Linked DNA regions of Tolumonas auensis DSM 9187. The protein of the gene in region 1 binds, or shares a complex with, the protein of each later gene. Links are inferred from orthologs where the notes say so. Each region holds a gene or a part of one and is shown in the gene's direction. Other genes may lie near its edges. The genes, in order: dnaN, holA, dnaX, holB and dinB.

What was found.
Region 2: the proteins of dnaN (region 1) and holA are in contact, whole or in part, in a cryo-EM structure (PDB 8GIZ), measured with the Escherichia coli proteins. The link is inferred for Tolumonas auensis DSM 9187 from one-to-one orthologs.
Region 3: the proteins of dnaN (region 1) and dnaX are in contact, whole or in part, in a cryo-EM structure (PDB 8GIZ), measured with the Escherichia coli proteins. The link is inferred for Tolumonas auensis DSM 9187 from one-to-one orthologs.
Region 4: the proteins of dnaN (region 1) and holB are in contact, whole or in part, in a cryo-EM structure (PDB 8GIZ), measured with the Escherichia coli proteins. The link is inferred for Tolumonas auensis DSM 9187 from one-to-one orthologs.
Region 5: the proteins of dnaN (region 1) and dinB are in contact, whole or in part, in a solved structure (PDB 1OK7), measured with the Escherichia coli proteins. The link is inferred for Tolumonas auensis DSM 9187 from one-to-one orthologs.

What each region holds. Positions count from the first base shown.
Region 1 is NC_012691.1:12-5,887, forward strand. The notes cover bases 627-3,456. They hold dnaN (DNA polymerase III subunit beta), read left to right. Parts: upstream 627-1,404; coding sequence 1,405-2,508; downstream 2,509-3,456. Other genes in these bases: dnaA (chromosomal replication initiator protein DnaA), read left to right, coding at 627-1,386; recF (DNA replication/repair protein RecF), read left to right, coding at 2,514-3,456. Also shown: more of dnaA, read left to right, coding at 1-626; more of recF, read left to right, coding at 3,457-3,587; gyrB (DNA topoisomerase (ATP-hydrolyzing) subunit B), read left to right, coding at 3,608-5,876. UniProt on the Escherichia coli protein: Confers DNA tethering and processivity to DNA polymerases and other proteins. Acts as a clamp, forming a ring around DNA (a reaction catalyzed by the clamp-loading complex) which diffuses in an ATP-independent manner freely and bidirectionally along dsDNA.
Region 2 is NC_012691.1:3,101,984-3,107,970, forward strand. Bases 2,071-5,011 are described here. They hold holA (DNA polymerase III subunit delta), read left to right. Parts: upstream 2,071-2,992; coding sequence 2,993-4,030; downstream 4,031-5,011. Other genes in these bases: leuS (leucine--tRNA ligase), read left to right, coding at 2,071-2,498; TOLA_RS14475 (LPS-assembly lipoprotein LptE), read left to right, coding at 2,502-2,993; rsfS (ribosome silencing factor), read left to right, coding at 4,100-4,435; rlmH (23S rRNA (pseudouridine(1915)-N(3))-methyltransferase RlmH), read left to right, coding at 4,439-4,909; mrdA (penicillin-binding protein 2), read left to right, coding at 4,913-5,011. Also shown: more of leuS, read left to right, coding at 1-2,070; more of mrdA, read left to right, coding at 5,012-5,987. UniProt on the Escherichia coli protein: Part of the beta sliding clamp loading complex, which hydrolyzes ATP to load the beta clamp onto primed DNA to form the DNA replication pre-initiation complex.
Region 3 is NC_012691.1:2,423,966-2,429,985, reverse strand. What follows is about bases 1,909-4,882. They hold dnaX (DNA polymerase III subunit gamma/tau), read left to right. Parts: upstream 1,909-2,241; coding sequence 2,242-4,524; downstream 4,525-4,882. Other genes in these bases: TOLA_RS11250 (YbaB/EbfC family nucleoid-associated protein), read left to right, coding at 4,568-4,882; apt (adenine phosphoribosyltransferase), read left to right, coding at 1,909-2,224. In the rest of the region: TOLA_RS11270 (DUF2057 domain-containing protein), read right to left, coding at 1-64; TOLA_RS11265 (porin), read left to right, coding at 560-1,528; more of apt, read left to right, coding at 1,679-1,908; more of TOLA_RS11250, read left to right, coding at 4,883-4,900; recombination mediator RecR, read left to right, coding at 4,988-5,590; molecular chaperone HtpG, read left to right, coding at 5,701-6,020. UniProt on the Escherichia coli protein: Part of the beta sliding clamp loading complex, which hydrolyzes ATP to load the beta clamp onto primed DNA to form the DNA replication pre-initiation complex.
Region 4 is NC_012691.1:2,393,874-2,399,919, reverse strand. What follows is about bases 2,017-5,016. They hold holB (DNA polymerase III subunit delta'), read left to right. Parts: upstream 2,017-3,036; coding sequence 3,037-3,996; downstream 3,997-5,016. Other genes in these bases: TOLA_RS11090 (insulinase family protein), read right to left, coding at 4,798-5,016; TOLA_RS11095 (TatD family hydrolase), read left to right, coding at 4,000-4,776; tmk (dTMP kinase), read left to right, coding at 2,423-3,052; mltG (endolytic transglycosylase MltG), read left to right, coding at 2,017-2,422. Also shown: fabF (beta-ketoacyl-ACP synthase II), read left to right, coding at 1-559; pabC (aminodeoxychorismate lyase), read left to right, coding at 625-1,434; more of mltG, read left to right, coding at 1,379-2,016; more of TOLA_RS11090, read right to left, coding at 5,017-6,046. UniProt on the Escherichia coli protein: Part of the beta sliding clamp loading complex, which hydrolyzes ATP to load the beta clamp onto primed DNA to form the DNA replication pre-initiation complex.
Region 5 is NC_012691.1:874,460-880,285, forward strand. Bases 1,749-4,528 are described here. They hold dinB (DNA polymerase IV), read left to right. Parts: upstream 1,749-2,500; coding sequence 2,501-3,556; downstream 3,557-4,528. Other genes in these bases: TOLA_RS04110 (aldo/keto reductase), read left to right, coding at 1,749-2,431; TOLA_RS04120 (aminoacyl-histidine dipeptidase), read right to left, coding at 3,583-4,528. Also shown: TOLA_RS04100 (BolA family protein), read left to right, coding at 29-337; TOLA_RS04105 (FAD:protein FMN transferase ApbE), read left to right, coding at 365-1,402; more of TOLA_RS04110, read left to right, coding at 1,520-1,748; more of TOLA_RS04120, read right to left, coding at 4,529-5,043; TOLA_RS04125 (hypothetical protein), read right to left, coding at 5,119-5,409; TOLA_RS04130 (hypothetical protein), read left to right, coding at 5,408-5,593; TOLA_RS04135 (bifunctional metallophosphatase/5'-nucleotidase), read left to right, coding at 5,673-5,826. UniProt on the Escherichia coli protein: Poorly processive, error-prone DNA polymerase involved in translesion repair and untargeted mutagenesis. Copies undamaged DNA at stalled replication forks, which arise in vivo from mismatched or misaligned primer ends.

The sequences.
Region 1 (5,876 bases):
GTGACCGCTTCGCTATGGCAGCAATGCCTGACTCGGCTGCAGGAAGAATTACCATCCGGTGAGTTCGGCTTGTGGATCCGGCCGCTTCAGGCAGAGTTCGGTGATCGCTCGCTGACCCTGTATGCCGCTAACCGGTTTATTCTCGACTGGGTGCGCGACAAGTATCTGTTACGAATCAATAGCCTGTTTACTGAAATCTGTGGCGCGGATGCTCCGACGCTGCATTTTGCCGTTGGTCGTCGTCCGACCGCTGCCACAGTACAGATGAATACTGCGGCCGCTCCGGTCGCGGATGTGCGCATCGGACCTGCGATCACGGTGCCATCCTGGACCAGCAAACAGGATGCGATGCCGGAGATTAACCACAAGAGCAATATCAACGAAACCTATACCTTTGAAAATTTCGTTGAAGGTAAATCAAACCAGCTGGCACTGGCAGCGGCCCATCAGGTCGCCGAAAATCCCGGTGGTGCTTATAACCCGCTGTTCCTGTATGGTGGTACCGGTTTAGGTAAAACCCACTTGTTGCATGCAGTTGGCAATGGTATCCGGGCTCGCAAGCCGAATGCCAAGGTGATCTATATGCAGTCTGAGCGTTTCGTGCAGGATATGGTGAAAGCACTGCAGAACAACGCGATTCAGGAGTTTCAGCGCTATTACCGTAGCGTGGATGCGCTGCTGATCGATGATATTCAATTCTTTGCCAAGAAAGAGCGTTCGCAGGAAGAGTTTTTCCATACTTTCAATGCGTTACTGGAAGGCAACCAGCAAATCATTCTGACTTCTGATCGTTATCCGAAAGAGATCGACGGCGTGGAAGACCGCCTGAAATCACGCTTTGGCTGGGGCTTAACCATTGCGATTGAACCACCGGAGCTGGAAACACGGGTGGCGATCCTGATGCGTAAGGCAGAAGAGAACAAAATTCATCTGCCGCATGAAGTCGCGTTTTTCATTGCCAAGCGTCTGCGTTCCAACGTCCGTGAGCTGGAAGGGGCGCTGAACCGTGTGATCGCCAATGCGCGGTTTACCGGTAAGCCAATCAATATCGACTTTGTGCGTGAAGCGCTGCGCGACATGCTGGCGCTGCAGGAAAAACTGGTCACCATCGAAAATATCCAGAAAACGGTGGCCGAGTATTACAAAATCAAAGTGGCGGATCTGCTCTCCAAGCGGCGTTCCCGCTCTGTGGCGCGTCCACGGCAGCTGGCGATGGCGCTGGCCAAAGAGCTGACCAACCACAGCTTGCCGGAAATCGGCGATGCATTTGGTGGCCGTGACCATACCACCGTACTGCATGCCTGCCGTAAAATTGCCGAGCTGCGCGAAGAGAGTAACGATATCAAAGAAGATTACTCGAATCTGATCCGAACCCTTTCCTCTTAAACGCGGGAGAAACAGTCCATGCAATTTTCCATTAGCCGCGACAGTCTGCTGCGGCCATTGCAATTGGTATCCGGTTCTATCGGTGGTCGTCCGACATTACCTATTTTAAGCAACGTGCTGTTAAATGTAACCGAACAGCGTTTGTCACTGACCGGAACGGATCTCGAAGTGGAAATGATCGGTCTGGTGCCATTAGCGGGCGCCGTGGCGGTTGGCAGTATTACCACGCCAGCGCGCAAGTTGCTGGATATCTGTCGTGGATTGCCGGATGGTGCACAACTGGACTTTGTGCTGGAAGGTGAGCGTCTGATTCTGCGTTCCGGTCGCAGCCGTTATTCGCTGTCTACGTTACCGGCAGCGGATTATCCGAATATCGAAGAGTGGAACTCGGTTCTGGAATTTGATATCAGCCAGCAGGAACTGAAACGTCTGATGGAAGCAACGCAGTTCTCCATGGCGAGCCAGGATGTGCGTTTCTATCTGAACGGCATGTTGTTTGAAACCAGCGGGCAGGGTCTGCGCACCGTGGGTACCGATGGTCACCGTCTGGCGACCTGTCGCCGTGAAGTGTTGAATGAGCCGCAATCTGACCATCAGGTGATCCTGCCACGCAAAGGGGTGCTGGAACTGGCGCGTCTGCTGGAAAACGATGATCGCACCATTCGTCTGCAAATCGGCCTGAATAATCTGCGCGCTGAAGCGGAAGGGTTCATTTTTACTTCAAAACTGGTGGATGGCCGTTTCCCGGATTATCGCCGGGTGTTCCCGCGTCAGAGCGACAAAATTCTTATTGCTGAGCGTGAACTGCTGAAACAGGCGTTCTCACGGGCGGCAATCCTTTCCAATGAAAAATTCCGTGGCGTGCGTTTACATCTGACTACCAATCTGTTGCATATCACTGCCAACAATCCGGAACAGGAAGAAGCTGAAGAACTGATCGATGTGCAGTATGACGGCCCTGAACTGGAAGTCGGATTTAACGTCTCCTATGTGCTCGACGTGCTGAATGCGTTAAAATGTGAGCAGGTGAAGTGGTACCTGACGGACGCAAACAGCAGCGCCTTGGTCGAAGATGCCAGCAATGACGACGCGCAGTATGTCGTCATGCCAATGCGTCTGTAGGCTACATGCTGCACAAGCTGCAGATCCAACATTTTCGTAATCTCGGCCAGACGGAAATATATCCGTCTGGCGGGATGAATTTGCTGTTAGGACTGAATGGCAGTGGCAAATCCAGTGTGCTGGAAGCTATCCATTACCTCAGTCTGGGGCGTTCTTTCCGAACTCATCTCACCAACCGTGTGATCATGCAGGGGGAGAAGGCGTTTACGCTGTTTGCCCAACTGGAGCTGGATGAACAAAGCATCAGCATCGGTTTGCAAAAAGACCGGCAAGGCGATACGCAGCTTAAAATTGGTGGCAAGAGTGCAGATAAATTAGCACAACTTGCCAGTCTGTTACCGTTGCAGTTGATTCACCCGGAAGGTTACAACCTGCTGACCGGTGGGCCACAGCAACGACGGGCATTTATTGACTGGGGTGTGTTTCACGTGGAACAGGCATTTTTCCCGTTATGGGGCAAGGTGCGCCGTCTACTGAAACAGCGTAATGCCTTATTACGACAATCCAGCCACTATGCGCCACTGGCTTACTGGGATCAGCAGCTGGCTGAATTCAGTGAGGCATTGAGTGTTTTCCGGCAACAATATTGTCAGGCCTTGCTGCCGCTGGTACAGCAGATCTGTCAGGAGTTGTTGCCCGAATATACTTTCCAGGCCACTTTTTATGCTGGCTGGCAGCAGGAACAGGGATTGCACCTGTTACTGCAGGAAGGGTTTGAACGTGACCGGCAGTTAGGTCACACGGCCATTGGCCCGCATCGTGCTGATTTGCGGCTACGGGCTGAAGGCGTTCCGGTGCAGGATTTACTGTCCCGTGGTCAGCTCAAGTTACTGGTTTGTGCATTGCGTCTGGCGCAGGGATTGTATCTGCGGCAGAACAGCGAGAAGACTTGCCTGTTTCTGATTGATGATTTTGCTTCAGAGCTGGATGCGGAGAAACGCTACGTCCTGGCCAAACGGTTACAGCAATGTGAGTCACAGGTGTTTATCACCGCGATTGACCAGCAACCGTTACAGGAAATGATGCAAGAATTTGATTGCCGTTTGTTTCACGTGAAACAGGGCAACATAACCGAATAGTCGACACAGTGGGAATAAACATGAGCGAGAATACTTACGACTCCTCGAGTATTAAGGTACTGAAAGGGCTGGATGCGGTACGTAAACGTCCGGGTATGTATATCGGGGATACCGATGACGGATCAGGTCTGCATCACATGGTATTCGAAGTGATGGATAACTCCATCGACGAAACACTGGCAGGTCACTGCACGGATATCGTTGCCCGTATTCATGAAGATGGATCGGTATCGGTGCGCGACAATGGTCGTGGTATTCCGGTCGACATGCATAAAGAAGAAGGCCGCTCTGCGGCTGAAGTCATCATGACCATCCTGCATGCGGGTGGTAAATTCGATGATAACTCCTACAAAGTATCCGGCGGTCTGCACGGTGTGGGTGTTTCGGTCGTTAACGCGCTGTCAGACAAACTGCTGCTGACCATTCAGCGTAACGGTAACATTTATCAGCAGACCTATTTCCTGGGTGAGCCTGATGCCCCGCTGGCGATCATTGGCACGTGTGAAGGCACGGGAACAGAAATCCGTTTCTGGCCAAGTCTGTCTATTTTCTCTGACGTGACGTTCCGTTATGAAATTCTGGCGCGTCGTTTCCGTGAACTCTCATTCCTGAACTCCGGCGTTTCTATCCGTCTGATTGATGAGCGTGATGGCCGTGAAGATCACTTCCATTATGAAGGTGGTATCCGCGCATTCGTGGAATATCTGAATCAGAACAAAACGCCAATCCATCAGAAAGCATTTTATTTTGATCTGGCGCGTGAAGACGGTATTTCTGTGGAAGTGGCGATGCAGTGGAACGATGCCTATCAGGAGAACGTTTACTGCTTTACCAACAACATCCCTCAGCGTGATGGTGGTACTCACCTGGCGGGCTTCCGTTCTGCGCTGACCCGTACGCTGAACACGTACATGGATAAAGAGGGTTACAGCAAAAAAGCCAAAACCTCTGCCTCCGGTGATGATGCGCGGGAAGGTCTGACGGCAGTTATTTCTGTCAAAGTACCGGATCCTAAATTCTCTTCCCAGACCAAAGACAAGCTGGTTTCTTCCGAAGTGAAGACGGCGGTTGAACAGGCGATGGGTGAGAAGCTGGACGAATACCTGCTGGAAAATCCGGGTGAAGCCAAGATCATTGTCGGCAAGATCATCGATGCCGCGCGTGCGCGTGAAGCCGCGCGTAAAGCACGTGAGATGACTCGTCGTAAGGGTGCGCTGGATATCGCGGGTCTGCCAGGCAAACTGGCGGATTGTCAGGAACGTGACCCGGCACTCTCTGAACTGTACCTCGTGGAAGGTGACTCCGCGGGCGGCTCTGCCAAGCAGGGACGTAACCGCAAGTATCAGGCGATTCTGCCACTGAAAGGTAAGATCCTGAACGTGGAAAAAGCCCGTTTCGACAAGATGATTTCCTCACAGGAAGTCGGCACGCTGATCACCGCGCTGGGCTGTGGTATTGGCCGCGATGAATACAATCCGGACAAAATGCGTTATCACAACGTCATCATCATGACCGATGCGGACGTCGACGGTGCGCATATCCGTACGCTGCTGTTGACCTTCTTCTATCGTCAGATGCCGGAAATCATTGAGCGTGGTTATGTCTATATTGCGCAGCCACCGTTGTATAAAGTGAAAAAAGGTAAACAGGAACAGTACATCAAAGATGAAGAGTCGTTGCTGGAATACCAGACCACACTGGCACTGGATGGTGCGGAATTGTATGTGAACGATTCTGCACCGGCTATTTCCGGTGCCCAGCTGGAAAAAATGGTACTGGAATACCGTACGGCGCAGCATCTGATTACCCGTCTGGCGCGTCGTCTGCCGGAAGCAGTGCTGCAACAGTTACTGATTCTGCCTGTGCTGACCACAGAGGCACTGAAAGATGAAGCCCAGGCCAAGGCATGGGTTGCGCAGTTGCAACACAACCTGGATGAGCACGGTAACAATGGCTCGCAATATACCTTGTCAGTACACCGTCACGCAGAGCATGGTGTTTATCTGCCGCAAATTCTGCTGCGTCAGCATGGTGTCGAAAAACACTATCAGCTGGGTTTTGAGTTCCTGAACTCACCGGAATATCAGCAGATTGTTAACATCGGTCAGCAGATCACTAACCTGATAGAACCGACAGGTTTCCTGAAGCGTGGTGAGAAAGTCCGTCCGGTAACCAGCTTTGAAGAAGCGCTGCAGATCTTACTGGATGAAGGTAAACGCGGTCTGTATATCCAGCGCTATAAAGGGCTGGGTGAGATGAATCCGGAACAGTTGTGGGAAACCACCATGG
Region 2 (5,987 bases), 3.1 Mb from region 1 along the record:
TCGAGAAAGTAGATAAAGAAAAATTCTACTGCCTGTCTATGTTTCCTTATCCTTCAGGCCGTCTGCACATGGGTCATGTGCGTAACTACACCATCGGTGACGTGATCTCCCGTTACCAGCGCCTGAATGGCAAAAACGTACTGCAACCGATCGGTTGGGATGCGTTCGGTCTGCCGGCAGAAAACGCGGCGATCAAAAACAACTCTGCACCAGCCAAATGGACCTACGAGAACATCGAGTACATGAAAGGTCAGCTGAAGATGCTGGGTCTTTCTTACGACTGGGATCGTGAACTGGCGACCTGTACCCCGCAATATTACCGCTGGGAACAATGGTTCTTCACCGAACTATATAAAAAAGGTCTGGTATATAAGAAGACCTCTTCCGTGAACTGGTGTCCGAATGACCAGACCGTACTGGCCAACGAACAGGTGCAGGATGGTTGCTGCTGGCGTTGTGATACGCCGGTAGAACAGAAAGAAATTCCGCAGTGGTTTGTAAAAATCACCGCGTACGCTGAAGAGCTGCTGACCGATCTGGACAAGCTGGATGGCTGGCCGGAAATGGTGAAAACCATGCAGCGCAACTGGATTGGCCGCTCTGAAGGTCTGACCATGACTTTCCATGTAGAAAACAGCGAACAATCGTTTGATATCTACACCACCCGTCCGGACACCCTGATGGGCGTGACGTATGTCGCCGTGGCTGCGGCACATCCGCTGGCAAAACAGGCTGCAGAAAACAACGCCGCGCTGGCTGACTTCCTTGAAGAGTGCAAAAACACCAAAGTTGCCGAAGCTGAACTGGCGACGATGGAGAAAAAAGGCATGGCCACCGGCCTGTATGCCCTGCACCCGCTGGATGGCCGTCGCGTACCAATCATGGTCGCTAACTTCGTACTGATGGACTACGGTACTGGTGCAGTCATGGCCGTACCTGCGCACGACCAGCGTGACTTTGAATTTGCCCATAAATACGGTCTGGAAATTCGTGCCGTGATCGCGGCTGAAGATGGTTCTGCTCCGGATATCTCTGCCGCTGCTTACACCGAGAAAGGTGTGCTGTTTAATTCCGGTGAATTTGATGGTCTGGACTTCAAACAAGCCTTTGATGCCATCTGTACCAAACTGGAATCGCAGGGTTTAGGTAAACGCACCGTTAACTTCCGTCTGCGTGACTGGGGTGTCTCCCGTCAGCGTTACTGGGGTGCACCAATCCCGATGCTGACGCTGGAAGACGGCACCGTGGTACCAGCACCAGCTGACCAGCTGCCGGTGATTCTGCCGGAAGACGTAGTGATGGACGGCGTGCAGAGCCCGATCAAGGCCGATCCGGAGTGGGCAAAAACGACCTACAACGGTCAGCCTGCGCTGCGCGAAACCGATACCTTCGATACCTTCATGGAATCGTCCTGGTATTTCGCCCGTTACTGCTGCCCGGATTACGAACAAGGCATGCTGGATACCGATCGTGCTAACCACTGGTTGCCGGTAGATCAATATATCGGTGGTATCGAACACGCCTGTATGCACCTGCTGTATGCGCGTTTCTTCCACAAACTGCTGCGTGACTCCGGCATGGTGAAGAGCGATGAACCGTTCACTCGCCTGCTGTGTCAGGGCATGGTGCTGGCTGATGCCTTCTACTACACCGAACACGGTGCCCGCGTCTGGGTCAGCCCGACCGATGTCAAAGTAGAGCGTGACGAAAAAGGCCGTATCATCAAAGCAGTGGATAATGAAGGCCGTGAAGTGATCCACGCCGGCATGACCAAGATGTCGAAATCGAAGAACAACGGTATCGACCCGCAACTGATGGTGGAACGTTACGGTGCCGACACCGTACGTCTGTTCATGATGTTTGCCTCACCAGCCGATATGACGCTGGAATGGCAGGAATCAGGTGTCGATGGTGCACAACGTTTCCTGAAACGTCTGTGGAAAGCGGTGGCCGAACATACTGCGAAAGGTGCCGCACCAGAACTGGACGTGGCGAGCCTGAGCAATGAGCAGAAAACACTGCGCCGTGAACTGCATAAGACCATTGCCAAGTTCAGCGATGACATTGGTCGTCGTCAGACCTTCAACACCGCCATTGCTGCTGTAATGGAGCTGATGAACCGTGTCGCGAAAGCACCACAAGAGTCAGACCAGGATCGCGCACTGGTACAGGAAGTGCTGACCAACGTCGTACTGATGCTCTATCCAATCACCCCGCATGTCTGCTTCCATCTGTGGCAGGCGCTGGGTAATGCGGATATCGATCAGGCCGCCTGGCCGGTAGCCGATGCCGCCGCGATGGTGGAAGACGAAAAACTGGTGGTGGTACAGGTCAATGGTAAAGTGCGCGGTAAGCTGACCGTGGCTGCCGATGCCACCCAGGAACAGGTACAGGCACTGGCGATGCAGGATCACACTGTGGCGAAGTTCACTGCTGATCTGACCGTGCGTAAAGTGATCTATGTCCCGGGCAAACTGCTCAATATCGTGGTTGGCTAATCTATGAAACGACTGGTTTGTGGTGTGATGATACTGGTGAGCCTCGTGCTCACCGGTTGTGGTTTTCATATGCGGGGCAGTATGGATGAAAAATTACTGCCATCGCAGCTGAAAGCGATCCATGTGGAAGGTGATGACCGCAGCGATATCTATCGCCTGGTCACCACACGTCTGCGTCATTCCGGTGTAAAGCTGGTTGACAGCAGCGACGAGGTTCCGGTGCTGAATCTGGGTAATATCAGTGTCAGTAACAGTGCTGCCTCGCTGGATAACCGCAGCCAGGTCGTGGAATATGTGATGCTGTTTAATACCGATTACAGCATCACCCTGCCGCATAAACCACTGCAGAAATTCAGTGCCCGCTTCAGCCGGGTGTTCCTGAACAAATCCTCACAGGCGCTGGCCTCTTCCCGCGAACAGGCACAACTGCGCAATGAGATGGAAGTTCAGACCGCAGATCTGATCCTGATCCAGCTCAGCCGTGTCGTCTTCTGATGCGGGTCTTCAGCGAACAATTAGCTGAACAGTTACAAGCAGGCCTTCGTGCCTGCTATCTTATTTTTGGCGACGAACCATTACAGAAAATGGAAGCGTTGCAGCAAATCCGTCATGTCGCCCGGGAACAGGGTTTTACCGATGTTTACCGCTTCAGCGCCAGCGAAGAACCGCTGCCATGGGATCATATTCATGCCTGCAGTCAAAGTCTGAGTCTGTTTTCCAGCCGGCAAATTATTGAGATCGAGCTGGGTGACAAACTGCCAAAAGAGTGGGCAGAACGGATCAGCGAATTACAGCAGCAACTGCACCCGGATCTGCTGCTGATTATTCTTGGCCCGCGACTGAACAGCAGTCAGAGCAAAAGCGGCTGGTTCACGACACTGGATAAACAAGGGATTTATATCCCGGTCGCCTTGCCGGATGCCCGCTATTTCCCGCGCTGGATGAAACTGCGCAGCCAGCAGAATGGCTTACGTATCGACAATGATGGCATTACCTTTCTGTGTCATGCCTTCGAAGGTAACTTGCTGGCAGCCGCCCAAGAGCTGGAAAAACTCGCGCTGCTGGCACTCCCCCAGCCACTGACCGTGGCGGTATTGCAGCACAACATCACCCGGCACAATGTCTTTGACCCCTTCAAATGGCTGGATACCTTGCTGGAAGGTAAGAGTCAGCGCGCCCTGCGCATGCTGGCACAGCTGCGGGATGAAGGGGTTGAACCCGGTATGCTGACCTGGGCGCTGGCCAAAGATCTGGAGCTGCTCTGGTCATTACGCCTGGCACAGGATGCCCGCCAACCACTCACCTCGTTACTGCAGGCGGCCAAAATATGGCCAAGCCGGCAAACGCTGGTACAGCAGGCCATGCAACGCCTGCCGGCGGACCAGTTACGCGACATGTTACGGATGATGAGCGAACTGGATCGCAGTAACCGCACCTTCGACAGTGCCACAGCCTGGCAATGGCTGCAGACCCTTTCACTGGCATTTCGCGGCAGCACTTCATTACGTTTTACCTTACCGGTACAACTCTGAAAAAGCGAATGCTGATCCCGCACAGCTGCATGCTATAATCGCGCGCTCATTAACCGGAGGAACATCTTCTTGCAAGGTAAACAACTACAAGACTTCGTCGTAGACAAGCTCGACGACATGAAAGCCAGCGATATTATGGTGCTGGACGTACACGGCATTTCGGACATTACCGACTGCATGATCATCTGTACCGGTAACTCTAACCGCCATGTACGCTCAATCGCTGAAAACCTTGCCGAAGAAATTCGTCATGCCGGCATGATGCCGTTTGGTGTGGATAACAACAGTGACGGCGAATGGGTAATGGTCGATTTGGGTGAAGTGATGGTGCATGTCATGCAAAACGATGCACGCCATCTCTATCAGCTGGAAAAACTGTGGAACCGTAATAGCAAGGCTGCCTGATCGATGAAGATCCAGCTTATTGCCGTTGGCACCAAAATGCCTGACTGGGTAACCACCGGCTTTAATGAATACCAGCGACGTTTCCCGAAGGATATGCCGCTGGAGCTGCTCGAAATTCCTGCCGGTAAACGCGGGAAGAACGCGGATATTGCCCGGATACTGGAAAAAGAGGGTGAACAGGCACTGGCCGCAGTAGGTAAATCAAGCCGCATTGTGACACTCGATCTGCCCGGAAAAAACTGGACCACGCCACAGCTGGCACAGCAACTGGAAAGCTGGAAACAGGATGGCCGTGATGTCGCTTTGTTAATCGGTGGCCCGGAAGGTCTGTCGCCGGCCTGTAAAGCCGCAGCGGAACAGAGCTGGTGTTTATCCGCGCTCACCATGCCGCATCCGCTGGTTCGTATTGTGGTCGCAGAAAGCCTCTATCGTGCATGGAGTCTGACCACCAACCATCCTTATCATCGCGAATAACTCATGACCCGGATTGCCTTTAAGAACAAAGCGCAGGAAAGTGCACTGTTTGCACGACGGGTATGGTTTTCTGTATTCGTCATTGCGCTGATGATCTCGATGCTGCTTGGCAACCTCTATTATTTACAGGTAGAGCAGTATCAGAATTATCAGACCCGTTCCAACAGCAACCGGATCAAAGTGATCCCCAGTGCTCCGCCGCGCGGTTTGATCTTCGATCGCAACGGCGTATTACTGGCGGAGAACCAGCCGGAGTTCAGTCTGGAACTGATCCCGGAACAAACGACCAATCTGAAACAGACCGTGCAGGAACTGACCGATCTGCTGGGACTGGATCCTGAGAATATCCCGCGGATCCTGGCTGAAGCGCGGCATAACCGGAAATTTAATCCGGTCACCGTGGCAGAACAGCTTAACGAAGAGCAGGTCGCGATCTTCTCTGTCAATCAGTACCGTTTTCCCGGCAGCAGCATTGAAGCCTACCTGAAACGGCACTATCCGTATGCCGATGTACTGACACATGCCCTGGGTTATGTTGCCCGGATCAATACCAAAGATCTGCAACGGCTGGATAAAGACGGCAAATTGCCCAACTATGCCGCGACCCACGATATCGGTAAGCAAGGTGTCGAAAAATACTATGAAGATCAATTACATGGTCAGGCAGGTTATCAGGAAGTCGAGGTCAATAATAAAGGCCGGGTGTTACGTACGCTGAAATTCCAGCCACCGCAGGCCGGACAGGATCTCTACCTCGGTATTGATATCAAGCTGCAGAAACGCGCTTACGAACTCATGCAGGGCCGCAAGGGCGGTATCGTCATGATGGATCCGCGTGACGGTTCGATACTGGCGTTTGTCTCCGCCCCCAGCTACGACCCGAATATCTTCGTCCGTGGTGTCACGGGCAAAGAGTATGCCGCATTACTGAAAGATCCGGACCGTCCGTTGATCAACCGGATTTCACAGGGCGGCTATGCGCCCGCTTCAACCGTTAAGCCTCTGCTGGCCATTATGGGCCTGAATGAAGGCGCGATTACCCCTTATTATCGCTACTTCGGTGGCGCGACGTTCCAGA
Region 3 (6,020 bases), 2.4 Mb from region 1 along the record:
TGCAGGCAAATATTGCTAACAGAGATAAAGAACGGGACAACCAGGTACGGAACAGCACTGTCATAACGAATCCTTGATAACGGTTATTTCTAAGACAGCATTCTAATCTTCTATTTATTCAGAGCAAGAACAGATGAAATGCTGTGGGCTCTATAGAGTCTTCTTTGTGTGATTCTAATGTGATTGATGTCACTTAAAATAATATCAGAATAAAGAAGTTTAATTTCTAATATGTCTTTAACTTTCTTTTTTACAATCTTTTGCACTGCATTGGGGCTCAAAAAAAGATAATTGCACCACAATTTTACTGTTGTTTGAATTGACATATAAACTGTTGATGTCGTCACATTTTCTTGTTAGATTCACAAAGAGGTAGCACTCATGTGCTACCGCACAGGGAAATAAAAAAAGACTCGGTGTTTAATTACAGTAGGCATTAAATTATGAAAAAACAATTCTGGCAGTAGTAACTTCCTCTCTGTTTGCTGCATCTGCCAATGCGGCTGTTGTATATGATAAAGATGGTCAACAACTCGATTTCTACGGTCAGTTGCGCTACATGGCTGGTCAGAAAGATAACTACAAAGATACAGATAAAACAGTCACTGAAGGTAATGCTAAAGCAGGTGAAGCTGAAAACTTTGGTGGTGACAGCCGTGTTCGTATCGGTACCAAAGGTAAATGGGCTACCGGCTACAATGATGTGGCTCTGATTGGTAAACTGGAATGGCAGGTTGCCTCTCAGGGCAATGACACCAGCGATGGTGATAACGATGGCACTTTTGATGCGCGTTATTCCTGGATTGGTGCTGATTTCGGTAACGGTATTCAGTCTATGGTTGGCGCAATTGCGAGCCCTTATGCTCAACTGACTGATACCACGGATACTTATGAGAACTACTCTGGTGGTGTAGAAGATCAGTCTACTGGCGATATTTGGGATGACGGCGTAGCGGTAACTTATGCTGCTGATGGCTGGGATCTGCGTTCAGCGGTTGCATTCAGCGATGAAGAAAAAACTAATTCAGATCTGAGCGGTGATGATGCCAAAACTCAGACTCGTTATGGCGTAAGCGCTGGTTACACCTTCCCAATCAATGAAGTATCTAGCCTGAAACCTGTTCTGGCGTACCAGGCAGAAGAAGGTAAAACTACAGACGGTTTGGATTATACCAATTCACAGTATGCTGCTGGTCTGGGTTATACCTATGATGCATTCTATTTAGCATCAACCTATGGTCAGGCTAAATATGATACCGACACTCAGGATACAGACAAAGACACAGTCTGGAGTGTAGTTGCTTCTTATAAAATGCTGCCTGAGTGGACAGTACTGGTGAACTATGGCTTGGTTGATCCGCACAATGCTGGCACCAATGGTGATGCATCTGGTTCATGGGGCGAATATTATGTGCTGGCAACTCAGTATGACATCACAGCCAAAGCAAAAGCATTCGCTGAATATAAAATCAATCAGGTTTCTGGCCAGGACGACAACTACATTGTTGGTCTGCAATATACCTTCTAATTTCGCCTGAAATTAGCTGATTGTTATGAAGCCGCCTTCGGGCGGCTTTATTTTTGTGCGTTTGTTGTACCTCATTAAGCGCAATGATTGCATTCAGCCTGCAGGCTGCTAACCTACACGTTTTGATTTTATCTTCTGAAACTCACTACCATGAACCGTAACACGCTAGATTTCATCCAATCCTGTATTGCCACCATTCCTGATTATCCAAAACCAGGGATCATCTTTCGTGATGTCACCAGTCTGGTGGAACATCCGCAGGGATTTCATCAGACAATCGAACTGCTGAAAGAACATTATCAGTCGATGTCGTTTGATAAAGTGGTGGGGACGGAGGCTCGCGGTTTTATTTTTGGTGCGCCGTTAGCTTATGCATTACAGCTTGGTTTTATTCCGGTGCGTAAACCGGGCAAATTACCCCGTTCTGTGCTGGAGCAAAGCTATCAGCTGGAATATGGTGAAGATTGTCTGCAGATGCACTGTGATGCAATTAAGCCCGGCGAGAAAGTTCTGGTCGTGGATGATCTGCTGGCAACCGGTGGTACTGTTGAAGCCACAATCAAGATGATCCGTGAGGCGGGTGGTATTGTGGAACATGCGGCATTCGTTATTTCCCTGCCTGATCTGGGTGGTGAAGAGCGTCTGACGGCAATGGGTGTGAACGTTCTTAAACTGGTTGATTTTCCCGGACATTGATCCGTTAACAGGCAGATATGGCATATCAGGTTCTTGCACGTAAATGGCGCCCGCGTAACTTTCATGAGGTTATGGGGCAGCAACATGTCTTACAGGCATTATCCAATGCATTGGATCAGGGCCGACTGCATCATGCTTATCTGTTCAGTGGTACGCGCGGGGTGGGGAAAACCACGATTGCGCGTATTCTGGCGAAATGTCTGAATTGCGAAACTGGTATTACCTCCCGGCCATGCGGACAATGCAGTGCTTGCCGGGAAATTGATCAAGGTAACTTTGTCGATCTGTTAGAGATTGATGCCGCTTCCCGTACAAAAGTGGAAGATACCCGTGATTTACTGGATAACGTGCAATATAAACCGGCCCGGGGCCGCTTCAAGATCTATCTGATCGACGAAGTGCATATGCTGTCACGGCATAGCTTCAATGCACTGTTGAAGACACTGGAAGAACCGCCGGAGCATGTGAAATTCCTGCTGGCTACCACGGATCCGCAGAAATTACCGGTGACAATTCTTTCCCGCTGCCTGCAATTCCATCTGAAAGCACTGACTCGTGAGCAGATTGTTGAACAATTGCAGCGTGTGTTGCAGGCAGAACAACTAACTTATGAACCTGCGGCGTTAAGTCTGCTGGCCAAGGCAGCGCAGGGCAGTATGCGGGATGCGCTGAGCTTAAGTGATCAGGCGATTGCTTACGGCAATGGTCTGCTGCAGGCTGAAACTGTACAGCAGATGCTGGGTACACTGGATCACCGGCAGCTTTATCAGATTTTATCGTTATTGGCGGCCCGTGATGGTGCTGCTCTGATGCAGCAGATTGGTTCTCTGGCTGAGCTGGCTCCTGATTATGATCAGCTGCATGTTGAATTAGCGAGTCTGTTGCACCGGACTGCCATGTGGCAGTTGTTGGGGCAACAGACTGAACCGGGTGCTGATGATACGGAAGAGTTACAGCTGCTGGCGGAACAGATCCCGCCGGAAGAACTCCAGCTTTACTATCAGATCACACTGAATGGCCGTAAAGAATTACCGTTGGCTCCTGACGGGCGTAGTGCACTGGAAATGACCTTGCTGCGGATGCTGGCGTTTGCCCCACGGGCGGGCCGTCCGGCAATAACTGAACAGCCGCAATTGATTCACCGGAATACAGCGCCGGCAGCTTCGTTTGTGGCAACACCGGCCAGACCTGACGTTATTCCTGCCGCTGTTCCGGTTGCTCCTCCTGTGACAGCAAGTGCTGCTGTTGAGGATCTGGCGATGCAAGCCAAACTCATGCAGGAACAAGCTGAATTGATGGCTCAGGCTGAGCAGGAAATGCAACCCCGGCCATTGCCTGTTAGTCCGCCGGTGACTGAGGCTCCGGCACCAGTTGCCGTTATTCCTGCGGTTGCACCGGCGACACCGGCTGCATCCGGACCTGAAGTGAATAATTCAGGGGTGCAGGATATTATTCGTTTAAGAAATCAGTTACGCAGTCGCCGTCAGCAAGCTGAAAATCAGACCGAAAGTCATGTCACGCCTGCGGTAATGCCTGCGCGTATCCCGGCAAACCGGGGTGAGATCGCTCCGTTACCTGCAACCGCGGCACCAGCCAGAACGGTAGCCCCTCAGGATGTACAGCCACAGGTAGCCGGAAATCGGGCATTAAGTGATGATTTACCGCCGTGGGAATTACCACCGCTGACCGCGTATCAGGATCAGGAAGCATTTATTTCCCCGGTGGATAGTGAGCAGGACAATGCTGCGCCGTCGTTTAAGCAGCGCCAGTCTGATCGGTTCACGCCTTCCGCACCGCCGGTGATGCAATCTAATCCGGCACCGGTCAGCCGTTTGCCTGAAACGGATGAAGACGATGACTCGGTGTGGCGGAGTAATGAATTACTACTGCGAAGCAGTGATCAATGGGCACAAACAGTCGCTAAATTACCTGTTGCCGGCCGGGTGCGACAACTGGCTATGCAGGCGGTAGTTACTGATCAGCAAGCTGACAGCTGGCACTTACAGATCCGAAATGAAGCTCGTCATCTGGCTCAGCCTCGGATGGTACAGGAACTGGCAGAGGCAATATCAACCATATTGCCAACGGCCATAAATTTGCAGGTTGAGCCGGTAGTGCAACTGGCGCTGCCTTGTCCGGCAGAAATTGAGCAGCAGGAGCGGATCCGGCTGCAGCAGGAAGCGGAACTGTTATTGCTGTCTGATCCGAATGTTCAGTTTTTACAGCAACGGTTTGGCGCTACGCTGGATGATGGTAGTATTCAGCCATTGAAAACAGATACCACCGCTTCCGGCGACTGAAGCGGACTGAAACCACAACCAAATAGAAATTGAGTGAGGAAACATGTTCGGTAAAGGTGGAATGGGCAATTTGATGAAGCAGGCGCAGATGATGCAAGAGCGCATGCAGAAAATGCAGGAAGAAGTGGCAAAGATGGAAGTCACTGGTGAATCAGGTGCCGGTATGGTCAAGATCACTATTACTGGCAGCCACAATGTCCGCCGTGTCACTATCGACCCAAGTCTGTTGCAGGATGATGATCAGGAAATGCTGGAAGATCTGATTGCTGCTGCTTTTAATGATGCCGTGCGTCGGGCTGAAGAACAGAATAAAGCTAAAATGGCTGAAATTACCGGTGGTATGCAATTGCCGCCTGGTTTCAAAATGCCATTCTGATCCCGTTCCGGCGATCATTCGTATCTGACAGGTCGTAGTGATAAGCTACGGCCTGTTTTCGTTTCTTACTCTGTGGATGTATAACGCATGAAGTTCAGCCCACTACTGGATGCTCTGATCCGTGAATTACAAGTATTGCCTGGTGTCGGACCCAAATCGGCACAACGGATGGCATTTCAGTTGCTGGAGCGCGAACGTAAACGTGGTATGCAGTTAGGGCAAACCCTGCAGCGGGCTCTGACGGAAATTGGCCATTGTCAGCATTGCCGTACTTTCACTGAAAACTCGTTATGTGATATCTGTGCGAATCCGAAACGGGCGGAGAGTGGCCAGCTCTGTATCGTCGAGACACCGGCTGATGTGGCGGCGATTGAACAAACGCATCTTTATTCCGGTCGTTATTTCGTACTGATGGGGCACTTATCTCCGCTGGATGGCATTGGTCCGAAAGAGCTGGGGCTGGATCAACTGGATAATGTGCTGCAAGGCGGCCAGTGGAAGGAGGTGATTCTGGCGACCAATCCAACCATTGAGGGTGATGCGACGGCATTTTATATTGCCAGCATGGCGAAACGGTATCAGATCAATATCACCCGTATTGCGCATGGTGTCCCGGTTGGCGGGGAGCTTGAACTGGTGGATGGAACTACATTGTCGCATTCATTAAGCGGTCGTCGTCCGCTGGAGTAACCTTTTCTTTCAATATACTACGTCAGGGCATTTTCCTGACTTGAAAATCAGCCATTCATCCCCATCTTGTTTTCTGTACCAGAAATTCCCCGTAAATCAAGGAAAGCAAGATGACAGAAACTGTTCATATGGAAACCCATGGGTTTCAGACTGAAGTTAAACAACTGTTGAACCTGATGGCGCACAGCCTCTATTCCAACAAAGAGGTTTTCCTGCGTGAACTGATCTCTAACGCGGCGGATGCGGCTGATAAGCTGCGCTTCAAAGCGTTGTCCGATGCTGATTTATATGAAAATGATGGTCAGCTGCATGTCCGTCTGTTGATTGATAAAGAACAGCGCACCCTGACTATCTCCGATAACGGTATCGGTATGAGCCGTGAAGATGCAATCCAGCATCTGGGCACCATTGCCCGTTCCGGCACCAAAGA
Region 4 (6,046 bases), 2.4 Mb from region 1 along the record:
TGATGGTTTTGTTCTTGGCGATGGTGCCGGTGTGGTGGTTCTGGAAGAATACGAGCATGCAAAAGCGCGTGGCGCTAAGATTTATGCTGAACTGATCGGTTTCGGTATGAGCGGTGACGCTCATCACATGACAGCCCCGCCAGAAGATGGCAGAGGTGCTGCGCAGGCGATGCAGAATGCGATCCGTGACGCAGGTATTGCTCCGGAAGCCATTGGTTATATCAATGCACACGGTACTTCTACACCATTAGGTGATAAAACAGAACTGCGTGCAGTGAAAAGCACATTTGGTGCGCATGCCAATAATCTGATGGTTAGCTCAACTAAATCGATGACAGGTCACCTCTTGGGTGCTGCTGGTGCGATTGAAGCTATCATCACTGTTCTGGCATTGCGTGATCAGATCGCTCCTCCGACTATCAATCTGGATAATCCGGATGATGAGTGTGATTTGGATCTGGTCGCTAATGTTGCCAAACCAGGTAATTTTGAGTGTGCATTATCTAACTCGTTTGGTTTCGGTGGTACTAACGGTTCACTGATTTTTAAACGCGTTTAACGCTCGATATTATTTCAAAGGGCCTGATACACTGTTATCAGGCCCTTTTTATTTGTGATCATTTTATGCTTCTGGTTAATGGTTCATCTGTTACTAAGGTTTCAGCCCAGGATCGGGGCTTAACACTGGGTGACGGTATGTTCACCACTCTGCATCTGAAAAACCATCAACCCCAGCTATGGAAATTTCATATACAACGATTACGTGAAGGGTGTGCGCGGCTTAAGTTGCCATTGCCGGATCTGGATTCGTTATATGAACAGTGCTGCCAGCTAGCTGCCGGCGATGATGAAGCATGCGGTAAAATAATCATTACCCGGGGGAGTGGAGGGCGTGGATATAGCCCTCAGGGGTGCCAGTCACCTACCATTATTGTTTCTTCACATCCCTATCCGGTTCATTACAATGTCTGGCAGCAGCAAGGTATTTGCTTAGGTGTTGCTGAACAGCGTTTAGGATGGCAGCCAATGCTGGCTGGTCTTAAGACGTTAAACCGGCTTGAGCAAGTGTTGCTGAAGGATGAACTGGATAGCAGGGGAATGGCTGAGGCGGTTGTTCTTGATTGGCAGGGCAATGTTGTTGAAGCGGTTACGGCCAATTTGTTTTGGCGAAAAAATAATCGTTTTTTTACGCCTGACTTGCAACAATCCGGGGTGTGTGGTGTGATGCGCGCCTTTGTTATACAGCAACTGGCCGATTGGCAATATGTTGTTGAATCAGTATCGTCAGAGCTGGATATACTGCTGGATGCAGATGAAGTCTGGATGACAAATGCACTGATGGGGATTGTACCGGTAACAGGAATAAAAGATGTCAAATATGAAGATCATCGCTTTGCTAAGCGCCTGCAAAACGCGTTGGCTGCGTTGGCCTAAGAAAATACGCATATTAACAGCCGTTATGGCGATTGCATTGTGTGCGTTTACTGCATGGGGTTCCTGGAGCTGGCAGCAACTTGATTCTGTGCTGCTGAAAGGAAATTCTCGGCTTTATACCGTGGCGAAAGGTGCTAAAGCGAAAGATGTTTTGGTGGAATTAGCGGCCGAACCTGTTTCACCATTCTGGTCTGTCGTCTGGTTAAAATTGCATCCTGAACTCAGTCAAATCAAAGCCGGCACTTATAAAATAGAAAAGGGCTGGAACGTTAAACATGCGCTTTTGGTGTTTGTCAGCGGTAAGGAAGCTGTTTTTTCCGTCACGCTGATAGAAGGTCAACGTATTGAGGACTGGTTGCTAGCGCTCAGTAAATCGCCGTATCTGGAGCAACCATTAACACCTGATGATCTCAACAGCCTGCGCAGTGAATTCAATATAGAGCAGGAAAATATAGAAGGTTGGTTTCTGCCCGAAACTTATTCTTATACTGTCGGCTCAACCAGCCGGGATATTTTGCGCCGGGCGCATAATGAGATGAAGGGCTATCTGGAAAAAAACTGGAAAAACAGAGATAAATCAGTTCCTTATGATTCACCTTATGAAGCCCTGATCATGGCTTCGATTATTGAGAAAGAGACAGGTAAAGTGGATGAACGCCCTCGTATTGCATCTGTCTTTGTGAATCGTTTAAACAAGAAAATGAAACTGCAGACTGATCCGACCGTTATCTATGGTGTTAAAGATCGTTATGACGGGAATATCCGCCGCCGGGATCTGGAAGACGACAATCCATATAACACCTATGTGATTGACGGGTTGCCTCCTACACCGATTGCGATGCCGGGGAAAGCTGCTATCAAAGCAGCATTACATCCGGATAAAACTAATTATCTCTACTTTGTGGCTAAGGGTGGTGGAGCTCATAAGTTCTCAACTTCTTTGGCAGAACATAATAATGCGGTAAGACGCTATGTGCTGGAGCAATAGATGAGCGGTAAGTTCATTGTCATTGAAGGTTTGGAAGGTGCCGGGAAAAGCACGGCAGTTAGCTATGTTCTGGACTGGTTACGCCAGCATGGTATTACTCGGATAGAGACAACCCGTGAACCTGGTGGTACGCCGCTGGCAGAAAAAATGCGTAGCATAGTGAAAGAAGTGCACGATGAACCGCTGACTGTTCAGGCTGAATTGCTGCTGATGTATGCCGCCAGAGTTCAGTTGGTCGAAAACCGCATTAAACCAGCCTTGCAAAGCGGGTACTGGGTTGTGGGAGACAGGCATGATCTCTCTTCTCAGGCTTATCAGGGCGGTGGCAGGGGGATCGATCCGGTACTGATCAGCCAGATCAAGCAGGCTGTACTGGGGGATTTTGCGCCGGATCTGACTTTATATCTGGATATTGATCCGGCGATTGGTCTGCACCGGGCCAGACAGCGCGGTGAATTAGATCGTATTGAACAGGAGGCTCTGGCTTTCTTTCAGCGCACCCGGGCGCGTTATCTGGAATTAGCCAGACAAGACCCCCGGATATCTATCATTGACGCCAGTCAGACACCTGAGCAGGTACAAGCAGCCATCAATGCTGCACTGGAGCAGGCTTTATGTATCCATGGCTGATGCCATACTGGCTCCGGTTTCAGCAGGTTTTTGCCAGCAAGCGACTGCCTCATGCATTTTTGCTGGTCGGACCGGCAGGAATAGGTAAATCAGCATTAGCCGTTCAATGGGCCTCTCTGTTTTTGTGTGAACAACCACAACAGAATACACCTTGCGGTAAGTGCCATGCCTGTCAGTTATCCGGTAAACAGACGCATCCTGACTGGCATGTATATGGCGCCGATGATGCTAAATCCATTGGCGTAGATATTATCCGCCAACTGTCAGCTCAATTGATGAACAGTCCGCAATTGGGACGAGGGAAGGTTGCCGTTATTCTGCAAGCGGAACGGATGACCGAAGCTGCAGAGAATGCGTTATTAAAAACGCTGGAAGAGCCACCCGGTAATAGCTTGTTAATATTGCAGGCTGAATCAGCAATGAAGTTGTTACCTACCATTGTCAGCCGTTGTCAGGTCTGGACATTGCAGGCTGAAGAACAACAGGCGCTGACATGGTTACAACAACAATTGCCTGGCCGGGAAATCACACCCGCGCTCTTGCGCCTGAATCAGGGGGCTCCGCTTCGTACGCTGGAATATCTGAATGAAGGTGGTGAACAGCAACGGCTGGCAGTCATTAATGCGCTGGATGCATACCGGCAGCAACCCTGGACTATCAGCAGTCTGACCAAATGCTGGGTCTCAGCTATGCCGGTCACATTTGAGTGGCTGAGCCGGTTATTGCTGGATGCGCTGAAACTGCAACAAGGTGTGGTTATGCAGCAATTACCGTTCGCGGATCATCCGGCTTTATTGTCATTTCTTGCTCAGCGTCCTGCTGAGCGTTTATTAGAAAGTTTGCAACAGCTATTGCTACTGAAGCAATCTTTGCTGGATATGCCATCAGCTGTGCCGTCTATTCTCTTTGCCGACTGGCTAAATCAACTTCTTACCAAGGAATAACAAGTGTTAGTGGATTCTCATTGTCATCTTGATCGCCTCGACTACGACAAGAAACACCATGATCTGGCTGATGTATTACATAAAGCTGGGCAACGGGGTGTCAGTCATTTCTTATCCGTATCGGTAACGCTGGAAGCCTTTCCGGCGATGTTAACGTCAGTGCTGCCTTATCCTAATGTGTTTGCTTCCTGTGGTGTGCATCCGCTGGATCTGGAATCACCATGGAGTGGTGAGTTGCTGCGTGAGCTGGCTGTACATCCCCGGGTGGTTGCGATCGGCGAAACAGGATTAGATTACTACTACAGCACTGAAAATAAAGCGGAACAGCAGCACGCGTTCCGTGAACACATCCGCGTTTCCCGTGAGCTGAAAAAACCAGTTATTGTGCATACCCGCGATGCCAAAGCAGATACTCTGGCCATTTTACGGGAAGAGCAAGCCGGTGAAGTCGGTGGTGTATTGCATTGCTTCACTGAAGACTGGGCGATGGCGAAAGATGCGCTGGATCTGGGGATGTATATTTCTATTTCCGGGATTGTGACATTCCGTAATGCGGATGCACTAAGAGAAGTGACCCGCCAGATCCCGGCTGATCGTTTACTGATTGAAACTGACTCACCATATCTGGCTCCGGTGCCGCATCGCGGACACCAGAATGAGCCAGCCTATGTTGCTGATGTGGCTAAATTTGTCGCAGAACTGCGTGGCGTTTCGACGGAGTCACTGGCTGAGCAAACCAGCGAGAATTTCTTCCGTCTGTTTGCTCAGGCTCAACGCTGAATACCATGACATCAGCACAGCTCAGATAGACTGAAACTGTGCGGATGTCTGCTGAAACTCTGCTAAATAATCGATATGGACACCTTCAATCCCGCTGGTGTCTCCCTGATGCGCATCTCCCTGACTATAGAGCACGACTCTGTCAGCTTGTGATGAACCTAATGAACGGACAAAACGAATAAAATCCGCCCGTGAAAGTTGTTCGAGTTTTATGGCTACCTGTTCTCTCTGGCGGAAAGAGAAATCACGGCTGCCAATACTTCCCCATAATCGCTGACTGCGGGCACGTAAGTTGGCATCTGCTTCGGTCAGTTGACTGATCAGTCCCTGTTTGTTGCTTTGCCAGGTTTGCTCATTCATTTCTAGTAATTGCATATGGAAGGCATCAATAAATAACTCTATTGCAGCCAGCAAACCATCAGGTGCCATGACCGGAGACTGAACATAAAATACCAGTCCCGGATGCCGGTTCAGGGGTAGATTGCCTGTTCCGACGACATAGCCAAGCTGTTGCTGGGTTCGTAAATCGTGGAAGAAAGGTGAAGACATAATGTGGTTGGCCAGCGTATAGCAGGCAATGCTGTTCGCATCTTTCTCCGGTGACTGATAATACAGCAGCAGTGCCGAGTCATTATGCGGACATGGGCATTCATAGAGCAACGTACCGGCATTACGAATATCGACTAAACGACGACGGGTCTCTCTGCTGGGCAGGCTATTCGGTGTAATTTCCCGCTCCAGAAGACCGGCAATCTGGCGGACTTCATCTTCCTGAATATCGCCATGCGCCAGTACCTCCAGATGTACCGCCTGAAACAGACGTCGCATGAATTGGGGTAATTCAGACGGTGTGACGTTCTCTAAATGGGAAAGTAATGCTTCAACCGGAGGATTATTGGGTTGTAACAAACTTGTCAGCTGACTGAATAAATGGGCTATCGGCCGGCCTTTGTTCTGATTACGCCAGTGACGTAATAATTGTTCCCGGATCGAATAGAAGCGTTCCGGTTCATAATGTCCTGCGGTGCGGTTTTTCAGCAATAGTTCAAGCAGGTGATACAAACGGCAGCTGAAGCCACTGAGCTGTATGGTAAAACCACCCTGATGAGCATAAATATTGTAATTCAGTCCGGCAATTTCGGCGGGATAAGTGAATTCATTCAGATGATCAAGCAGCAGATCAACCATCAGCCTGGTCATCGCAATGTGATAGGGGGACTGTACGGCATGCTCGCTGTCTACGGCGATGAATAAACTGGCTTTCGGTGTG
Region 5 (5,826 bases), 880 kb from region 1 along the record:
TGCAGAAATCAGTGAGGAGAATGAAAAAATGTCGATGCAACAATATATTGAACAAACCTTACAACAAGGACTGAAACCTGACTGGTTGTCAGTAACTAACGAAAGTCATTTGCATCGTTCCAGTGGCCCTGATGCAGAAAGTCACTTTAAAGTAGTGGTCGTGAGCCCGGTTTTTGAGGGGGAACGTCTGGTCGCGCGGCATCGCCGGGTAAATTTGTTGTTGGCAGAGGCTTTGCAGAACAGTGTTCATGCGCTGGCGCTGCATACCTATACGCCGGCTGAGTGGCTGGCGCGTGGTGAGCAGTTGCCTGATTCAACTAAATGTGCCGGGCATTAATTATTAACTGACGGCAGGAGAGGTAGTATGTCGTGGAATAAATTCGGAATTGTTGTATTGATGCTGACGGCTTTGCTGGGTTGTGAAAAGCAGACAGCTGAACGGCCAATGCTGGAAATTCATGGCCGCACGATGGGCACGTTTTATGATGTCAAAGTCGTCGGTGATTTTCCCGGCGGGCAGCAGGCACTGCAAACGCAGGTGGATAGTCTGCTCAAACATTACAACGATGAAATTTCCACCTATGATCCTGATTCTGCATTATCGAAGTTTAATCAGCAGCAATCCACGCAACCGTTTCCTGTCTCACAGGATATGGCCGACATTGTCATCAGTGCCGTGCGGGTCGGACAACGGACGCAGGGTGTACTGGATGTAACGGTCGGACCGCTGGTGAATCTGTGGGGGTTCGGGCCGGATAAGCGCCCGATCAAAACGCCGTCAGATGAACAGATTGTGGCTGCACGCGCCCGGGTTGGTATTGAACGCCTGCATGTTGAAGTCAGTGCGGAGCATGCCACTTTACGTAAAGATGTTCCTGATCTGTATGTCGATCTTTCCACGGTAGGCGAGGGCCTTGGTGCCGATAAAGTGGCGGAATTTCTTGAAGCGAATGGTGTACATCATTATCTGGTCGAAATAGCGGGCGCTTCACGCAGCCGGGGCGTCAATGCCAAAGGTGAACCCTGGAAACTGGCGATCCAGAAGCCAACCGATGAGCTTGAAGATATTCAGGCGGTTATTGTGCCGGATGGCCGTGCGGTCAGCACTTCCGGTAGTTACCGTAATTATTTCGAACTGGATGGAAAGCGTTATTCGCATATTATCGATCCGGTAACCGGTAAACCGATCACGCATAAGCTGGTGTCAGTAACCGTGATCACTTCCACTGCGCTTGAAGCTGACGGGCTGGATACCGCTCTGATGGTGATGGGGCCTGAAAAAGCGCTGGATTTTGCCAGAGAGCACAATCTGGCGGTCTATCTGGTGAGTAAAACGGACAAAGGCTTTAAAGCGGAATATTCGGCTGCTTTTGAACCCTACCTGATAAGATCAGGTTCCTGATTTTTATTAGCCTTGTGGTGCTGGTCAAAATTTTATCGCCTGACAGATGAATTTTGCTGTTGTCAGGTGGTTATCTCCCTAGGATTGTTACCCTGATATTTTATGTTATGGGTAACAATCATGATTTCACGTGTAGACGCGGCACCCGGTGGTTTTCAGTTATCAGAGTTTATTCAGGGATACTGGCGATTAGCTGAATGGAATATGTCAGCTGCGCAGCGGTTAGATTTTCTGAAACAACACCTCGAACTCGGTATCACCTCCGTTGACCATGCAGATATTTATGGCAATTACAGCTGTGAACAGCTGTTTGGTGAAGCACTGGCACTGGAACCCTCTCTGCGTCAGCAGCTGGAAATCGTGACTAAATGCGATATCAAGCTGTTATCCGCTAAATATCCGCAACGTACCGTTAAACACTATGACACCTCTGCCGCACATATCTTTGCATCGGTTGAAACGTCATTAAAAAATCTGAACACGGATTATCTTGATCTGCTGCTGATCCATCGTCCTGATCCGCTGATGAATGCGGATGAAGTGGCAGAAACGTTTGTTCAGCTGAAAGCGAGTGGCAAAGTGCGTCATTTCGGGGTGTCTAATTTCACGCCTTATCAGTTTGATCTGCTGCAATCCCGTCTGGGTTTTTCACTGGTAACGAATCAGGTTGAAGTGAATCCGGTCAATATGTTTGCCCTGGATGATGGCACGTTAGATCAAATGCAGATGAAACGTATCCGTCCGATGATCTGGTCTGCACTGGGTGGCGGCTCTGTTTTTACCGCTCAGACAGAACAGGCAAATCGTCTGCGCACCGTCTTAAGTAACATCAGCGAAGAGCTGGGTGGGGCAGGTCTTGATCAGGTGATTTATGCCTGGTTGTTAAAACTGCCATCTCAGCCATTGCCAATCATTGGTTCCGGTAATATCGCACGGGTCCGTGCTGCGGTAGCAGCCAAAGAACTCTCCCTGACGCGTGAACAGTGGTTCCAGATCTGGGAAGCGTCAAAAGGTCACGAAGTCGCATAATTTCCTGACTTGCAGGAAATCTGAAGGCGGGATAAACTTATAAATACTGTGTATTTGTACAGTATTTATATGAGAAAAATTATCCATGTCGACATGGACTGCTTTTTTGCGGCTGTGGAGATGCGTGACAATCCGGCGCTGGTGTCTCTGCCGCTGGCTATTGGCGGCTCAGCAGAACGCCGCGGCGTAATCGCTACCTGTAATTATGTTGCCCGTCGTTATGGTGTTCGTTCTGCCATGGCGACGGCATATGCCCTGCGGCTGTGTCCGCGCCTGGTGCTGCTGCCCGGGCGGATGGCGTTATATAGTGAAGTTTCACGTCAGGTGATGCGGATCTTCGCCCGCTATAGTCAAATCATCGAACAGGTTTCTATTGATGAAGCCTATCTGGATGTTTCCGACAGTACCCTGTTTCAGGGGAGTGCAACCCGTATTGCAGAAGCAATCCGTGCCGACATTCGTCAGGAACTGCAACTGACGGCCTCGGCGGGTGTGGCGCCGAATAAATTTCTCGCCAAAATTGCTTCTGAACAGAATAAACCGGACGGTCTGTTTGTCTTGTCACCGGCAGGTGTGCCGCCGTTTGTCCGGCAACTGGCGTTATCAAAAATTCCCGGTATTGGTGGTAAAACCGCGGAGCGGCTGGTACAGCTGGGGTTACATACCTGCGCAGACGTACAGCAATTCCCACGCCGGCAATTATTATATCTGTTGGGTAAAACCGGGCTGATGTTGCTGGAACGGGCTTATGGTATTGATGAGCGACCGTTACAGACTTCACGGGAACGTAAATCCGTGGGTGTCGAAACTACGTTTCCAATCGATATTGTGCAGGAAGAGCAGGGGCATGCGATGTTGCCTGAACTGCTGGCTGAGCTGTCAAAACGGCTGCAACGCCGGGAATGGCAGGGCCAGATTGCCCGGCAGGGGGTGAAAATCAAATTCTCTGATTTCCATCAGACGACAGTCGAACGCTCGGTAAACCGTTTTTCTCCACAGCTATATGATGAACTGCTGCATGAGGCCTGGTTACGTGGTGGTGGTAAGCCTGTGCGGCTGGTGGGGATCAGTATTGGTCTGCCGGAAGCTGCGAATGTATTGCAGCTTCCGTTAGATTTACAGTAAATATTACCGGGTAACTAGCTGCTCGTTCAGGATTGCTTTTCCGGGATCGCCGCCAGCATCGCGACCAGCAATTGCCAGAAACGCGCTACCGCAGGAATGTGTACCCGCTCATCCGGCGAATGTGCGCCCTGAATGGTCGGGCCAAAGGAGACCATGTCCCAGTGTGGATATTGTGCCTTGAACAGACCGCACTCCAGCCCGGCATGGATCACCATCAGTTTCGGTAATTCGCCAAACAATTCTTCATGTTTCTGACGCAACAAAGCCAGGGCCGGAGACGTTGGATCCGGTGCCCAGCCCGGGTAAGCGCCATCGAACTGACAATCTGCTCCCGCCAGCGTACATAACGAAGCGGTCATCTGCTGCACATAATGACGACCTTCGTCATTCAGTGAACGGATCAGGCACTGGATATAAACACCCTCTTCCGTAGTCTGGATCACACCAAGGTTGGTTGACGTTTCCACCACACCTTCAATGGCATGGCTCATGCGGATCACGCCATTCGGGCAGGCCAGCAACATCTGCAGCAGACGTTGCTGATCTGGCTGACTGAAGCACGCCTGAGGCAATTCCGTCGGCAGAATTTCGATCTGCAGGTTGCTATCCACCTCTTTCAGTTCAGCTTGTAATACGGCAGCTCGTTCAGCCACTAACTGCTGAACAGCGTGAAGACGGGCCGGTTCGACCAGAATCACGGCTTCCGCTTCACGCGGGATGGCGTTACGCAGTGTGCCACCGGCAATACTTGCCAGACGGATATTTTCTGTCTGCAGATCCAGCAATAAACGGCTCAGCAGCTTGTTGGCATTACCGCGATCCTGATGAATATTGACACCGGAATGACCGCCACGCAGCCCTCTGACCTGTAAACGGAAGGCCTGCAGATTGGCCGGTGTCGTTTCATGCGTGAAATGGAATCGAATATTGGCATCCACACCACCGGCACAGCCCATATAGGCTTCGGCATCCTGTTCGGAATCGGTATTCAGCAGAATTTCACCATCCAGCCAGCCGGCCTGTAAACCGAAAGCGCCACCCATACCGGCTTCTTCATCAACGGTCAGCAGAACTTCCAGCGGACCATGCTGTACCGTGTTATCAGCAAGAGCAGCCAGACAAGCGGCCGCGCCGATACCGTTATCAGCACCCAGTGTCGTACCGCGTGCGCGTACCCATTCGCCGTCGACGTATGCCTGAATCGGATCGCGGGTGAAATCATGTTTGGTATCGGCATTGGCCTGCGGCACCATATCGATATGCGCCTGCAGGATCACTCCTTTACGGTTTTCAAATCCGGGGGTTGCCGGTTTTTTCAGGATCAGGTTACCAACTGGATCAACCTTAATCATGATACCTTGCGCCGTTGCCCAATTCTGAATCCATTGACTCAGCGCAGCTTCATGTTTTGATGGACGCGGGATCTGACAGAACTTATCGAAAAAGAACCACAAATGCGAAGGTGAGAGTCGCAGTAATTCACTCATGAAGCATTTCTCCTGCTATAGCAACAAAAGACGCGGCAAAAGGTTGCAGCGCAGATTTAATTCAGAATTAAAAAATCAGACGGGACGACGGAACAGCTGCAAGCCGATAAACAGGATCACCCCTGTGACCAGTGAGCTGGCACTAAACAGATACATTACATAATAGGCATGCTGCATCGGGTCTGCAGTTTCAGGTAACAAATGAATAATGCCCCGGTTAATCAGCTGGTTGATTGCCAGTGCCGCCAATGACCAACCCGCAATCCAGATGATCTTTTGTTTTTGCGAACGGTGCGGCTGGTTATACATCAGCCCTACCCAGAAGCAGAACCAGACCGTAATAAAAATATATGAAAACAGCGCCATGGGTGTGACCTTGTTCTTTACTGAAAACGTTGCAGATGATGCCATGAAAGCCGACATGGCAGAAGTCGCATCAGCGATCCAAAGAGGAAAATGCTGCGTACAAAGCCTGATGTCGACGGATATCAGCTTGTCATTCATCAGTCATTATATTGTCATCTTTAACGGGCAGCGTGAAACAGGATAAGAGTTTGTCATTGCCCGACAGGATGAAGAGGGTGTATAACCAGACACCCTGTAACATTCAGTGTCGTTACGGAGCCTGCATGTCTGCATTATTAGGGCGCTTCTATCTGGCGCATATCAACGATACTCACTCTCATTTTGATGAAACCACACTACCGCTGCGGCTGGCATTACCTGACGGTCATACGGATATTCGTCTGCATTGTGGTGGTTTTCCGCGTTTAGCCGGTTTTA